2 regions of the Streptomyces sp. NPDC025806 genome follow, and region 1 is predicted to be linked to the other one. Evidence: riboswitches for the same ligand, from Rfam matches in the RefSeq annotation. Region 1 holds a riboswitch; the other holds the start of a gene.
The links. A riboswitch is a leader RNA that binds a small molecule or an ion and turns the genes downstream of it on or off. The one in region 1 is predicted to bind glycine.
Positions count from the first base shown of each region.

Region 2: linked by a shared signal. The riboswitch ahead of gcvP (aminomethyl-transferring glycine dehydrogenase) and the one ahead of gcvT (glycine cleavage system aminomethyltransferase GcvT) in region 1 are both predicted to bind glycine.

Region 1 is NZ_JBVHMU010000007.1:377,047-379,238, forward strand. Features, by position in the region: gene ACZ4E1_RS19310 (AAA family ATPase) at 138-791, opposite strand; glycine riboswitch at 916-1,007, shown strand; glycine riboswitch at 1,008-1,109, shown strand; gene gcvT (glycine cleavage system aminomethyltransferase GcvT) at 1,161-2,192, shown strand, end outside.
Region 2 is NZ_JBVHMU010000011.1:296,550-298,741, reverse strand. Features, by position in the region: gene ACZ4E1_RS25960 (DNA polymerase IV) at 1-277, shown strand, start outside; gene ACZ4E1_RS25955 (PRC-barrel domain-containing protein) at 302-676, opposite strand; glycine riboswitch at 791-885, shown strand; gene gcvP (aminomethyl-transferring glycine dehydrogenase) at 1,077-2,192, shown strand, end outside.

The DNA of each region.
Region 1 (2,192 bases):
GCCATGCATTTCAGGGGCGCGGGGAACTGCGCGACCAGCCCCCACCGGAGCCGCGGTCAAGCAGCGACCGCCCGTGGCACCCACCCAAGGGGCGCGGCCGGCCACGACGGGACCCGCACCCGCCGGCGAGGCGAAGCTCAGCCCCGGAACGCGATCCCGCCCAGCACATCCGTCGCGGCCCGATCCAGGAGGACCGCCGACTCGACCCCCGCCGGGAGGACCCCGCGCTCCACATCGGCCACCAGCGAACCGACGGCCCGCCGGTGCCGGGCGAAGGCGTAGCGGGACACCCCGCGCCCCCGGTCCCGCTGACCGGCGAGCGCCAGGTCCTCCGGCACGTCGAGCAGCAGCAGATGGACGGAGACCCCGCGCCGCCGGGCCGTCCGCGTCACCCACCCGCGCACCCACGCCTGCGTCCCGCAGTCGTGCACGACGACGCTGGCCCCGGACCGCATCGCCCGCCGCAGCCCCGCGTAGTGCGCGACCCGCACCAGCGGCCGGTACAGCGCGTACGGCACCCAGCGCGGCACCCGGGCGGCCCAGCGCTCACGGGTGTCCTGGGAGTCGATGCCGACCACGGTGACGGCCCGCCGCATCAGCGTGGACTTGCCGCTGCCGGGCAGCCCCGAGAGCACGACGAGATCCCCGGCCGCGAACGCGATCCGGCGCGGGGTCCGGCCCTCCCGGCCCCGCAGATCCCGCACCGAGCGCTGCCGCGGGATCCGTACCCGCTGCGCCGCCGCGGCCCCTGTCGTCGCGTACGCCGCCGCGACTGCCTTGTGCACCGTGATCGTCCTCCCCGTTCCGGTCACGCACCCTTGCCCGCCAAGTGTAAAGAGACGGTAATGCCCTACAAGGGGTTTCCCCGTTCGGCGGGCATGCAATGATGTGCGCGCAAACTGCATACCGGCCGCTTGAATCCGCGCGGGAGAGTTCCGGGTCGCCCCGGACGCCGAAGGAGCAAGTTCCTCCCTTGAATCTCTCAGGCCCCGTACCGCGCGGGCGAGGCAGATCTGAAAAGCGGGCCGCCTTCTCACGTACGGCGGTCCCACCCAAGGTGCAAGCCCCTCGGGGCGAACCTCTCAGGTTCCGATGACAGATGGGGAGGACCTCCTTCGGAGATCTCTCTGCCATCGCCGTCACGCCCGGGAGCACCCGCCATGACCCGTACCACCGCCCTCGACGCCCTGCACCGTTCGCTGGGCGCCACCATGACCGACTTCGCCGGCTGGGACATGCCGCTGCGGTACGCCAGCGAGCGTGACGAGCACAACGCGGTGCGCACCGCGGCCGGCCTGTTCGACCTCTCCCACATGGGCGAGATCACGGTCACGGGCCCCGAGGCCGTCGACCTGCTCAACCGCGCGCTCGTCGGCAACATCGGCTCGGTCGGTGTCGGCCGCGCCCGCTACACGATGATCTGCCGCGAGGACGGCGGCATCCTCGACGACCTGATCGTCTACCGCCTGGGCGAGACCGAGTACATGGTGGTCGCGAACGCGGGCAACGCCCAGATCGTTCTGGACGCCCTCGTCGAGCGCGCCGCCGGCTTCGACGCCGAGGTCCGCGACGACCGTGACGCGTACGCGCTGATCGCGGTGCAGGGCCCGAACTCCCCCGCCATCGTGAAGTCCGTCACGGACGCCGACCTGGACGGGCTCAAGTACTACGCGGGTCTGCCGGGCACGGTCGCCGGCGTCGAGGCCCTCATCGCGCGCACCGGCTACACCGGCGAGGACGGCTTCGAGCTTTTCGTCGCCCCGGCCGACGCCGAGAAGCTGTGGCAGGCGCTGACCGAGGCGGGCGCCGCGTACGGCCTGGTCCCGTGCGGTCTGTCCTGCCGCGACACGCTGCGCCTGGAGGCGGGCATGCCGCTGTACGGGCACGAGCTGACCACCGAGCTGACGCCGTTCGACGCCGGTCTGGGCCGCGTCGTGAAGTTCGAGAAGACCTCGCACGGCGACGACTTCATCGGCCACGACGCGCTGAAGGAGGCCGCGGCGAAGGCCGAGGCGAACCCGCCGCGCAAGCTCGTCGGCCTGATCGCCGAGGGCCGCCGGGTGCCGCGCGCCGGCATGTCCGTGGTCGCCGACGGCCAGGTCGTCGGCGAGGTCACCTCCGGCGCCCCGTCCCCGACGCTGGGCAAGCCGATCGCCATCGCCTACGTCGACGCGGCGCACGCCGAGCCCGGC
Region 2 (2,192 bases), on a different contig from region 1:
GGGTGCGGGCGCCCACGCGGTCGGGGGCGAAGCGGAGGGCCCGGTCGAGCCGGCGCCCCGGCGATGGTTGCCGGGGCACGACGTGCGGCATGCGGAGTTCGGGCCCGGGTGGGTGCAGGGGAGCGGGCTCGGGCGGGTCACCGTGCGGTTCGAGACGCCGTACTCGAGGGTGCCGGGGCGGGTGCGGACGTTCCTCGTCGACGATCCGGAGCTGGAGGTGGGGGAGCCGCTGCCGCTCGTCGAGCCGTTGAAGGAGGAGTCGGCGAAGCCGGGGTAGGCGGCGCCCGTACGTCCCGGGCCTCTAGGCGGGGTCCTCGTCCGGGCCCGCGAGGCGGCCGAAGTCCACGTCCGGGGGCTGCGGGGCCATGATGTCGAGGCCGTAGTGGTGGTAGAGCTGCAGTTCCTGTTCGGGGGAGAGGTGGCGGCCCACGCCGAAGTCGGGGGCGTCCTTGATCAGGGAGCGTTCGAAGGGGACGCGCAGCGTGCCCTCCACCAGCTCGCTGGGCTCCAGGGGGACGAAGGCGTCGCGGCTGAAGAGCCCCGTCCGTATCGCCGCCCATTCCGGAACGCCGGTCGCGTCGTCGAGGTAGACCTCGTCGATGGTGCCGATCTTGGTTCCGCGGCGGTCGAACGCCTTGCGGCCGATCAGGTTGCGCGGATCGACATCGGTCTGCACGGTCCCTCCAGCTGGTCGCAACTCGTTGTTATCCCCTACGAAAGAGCAGTTTGGTGATGACGGCCACTCGAGGGATCCGGCCAGGTCCGCGCTGGTAGGCTGGCAAGCGGCTGCTGACCCCGCGCGGGAGAGTCCTCCGACCCCGTCGGAGGCGCCGAAGGAGCAAATCCTCCCCGGAATCTCTCAGGCTCACGTACCGCACGGGTGAGGTCACTCTGGAAAGCAGGGCGGGGTGCACGGTGTCCGCTCTCACCGACGGTGAAAGCCGGCATGTCCGCGATCGCGAGATCTTCCGGACCGGCCGGTGAAGCTCTCAGGTCGAGATGACAGAGGGGGAGGCCGACCGGGTACCCGCGCCGTGGTGCCCCTCGCAGGTCGCATCGACCAGGAGGCCTCCGCAATGACCGCCAACCGTATCCCGCTCTCCCAGCTGGAGCAGGGGATCCCCTTCGAGCAGCGCCACATCGGCCCCGATGACGCCGCCCAGGCCAAGATGCTGGCGCAGGTCGGCTACGGCTCGCTCGACGAGCTGACGGCCGCCGCGGTGCCGGACGTCATCAAGAGCGCCGAGGCGCTGGACCTGCCGGGCGCCCGCACCGAGGCCGAGGTGCTCGACGAGCTCCGCTCCCTCGCGGACCGCAACCAGGTCCTCGGCTCGATGATCGGCCTCGGCTACTACGGCACCTTCACCCCGCCGGTCATCCTGCGCAACGTGATGGAGAACCCGTCCTGGTACACGGCCTACACGCCGTACCAGCCGGAGATCTCGCAGGGCCGCCTCGAGGCCCTCCTCAACTTCCAGACCATGGTCGCCGAGCTGACCGGTCTGCCCACCTCCGGCGCCTCGCTGCTCGACGAGGGCACCGCGGCCGCCGAGGCCATGGCCCTGTCGCGGCGCATCGGCAAGGTCAAGAACGGCGTGTTCCTCGTCGACGCCGACACGCTGCCGCAGACCGTCGCCGTGATCGAGACCCGCGCCGAGCCGACCGGCGTCGAGGTCGTCGTCGCCGACCTGAGCGACGGCATCCCCGCCGAGATCGCCGAGCGCGGTGTCGTCGGCGTGCTCCTGCAGTACCCGGGCGCCTCCGGTGCCGTGCGCGACATCAAGCCGGTCATCGACCAGGCGCACGAGATCGGCGCGATCGTCACCGTCGCCGCCGACCTGCTCGCCCTGACCCTGCTGACCTCGCCCGGCGAGCTCGGCGCGGACATCGCCGTCGGCACCACCCAGCGCTTCGGCGTCCCGATGGGCTTCGGCGGCCCGCACGCCGGCTACATGGCCGTCCAGGACAAGCACGCCCGCTCCCTGCCGGGCCGCCTCGTGGGCGTCTCCGTCGACGCCGACGGCAACAAGGCGTACCGCCTGGCCCTGCAGACCCGCGAGCAGCACATCCGCCGCGAGAAGGCCACCAGCAACATCTGTACCGCCCAGGTGCTGCTCGCCGTCATGGCCGGCATGTACGCCGTCTACCACGGCCCCCAGGGCCTGAGGACGATCGCGCGGCGCACGCACCGC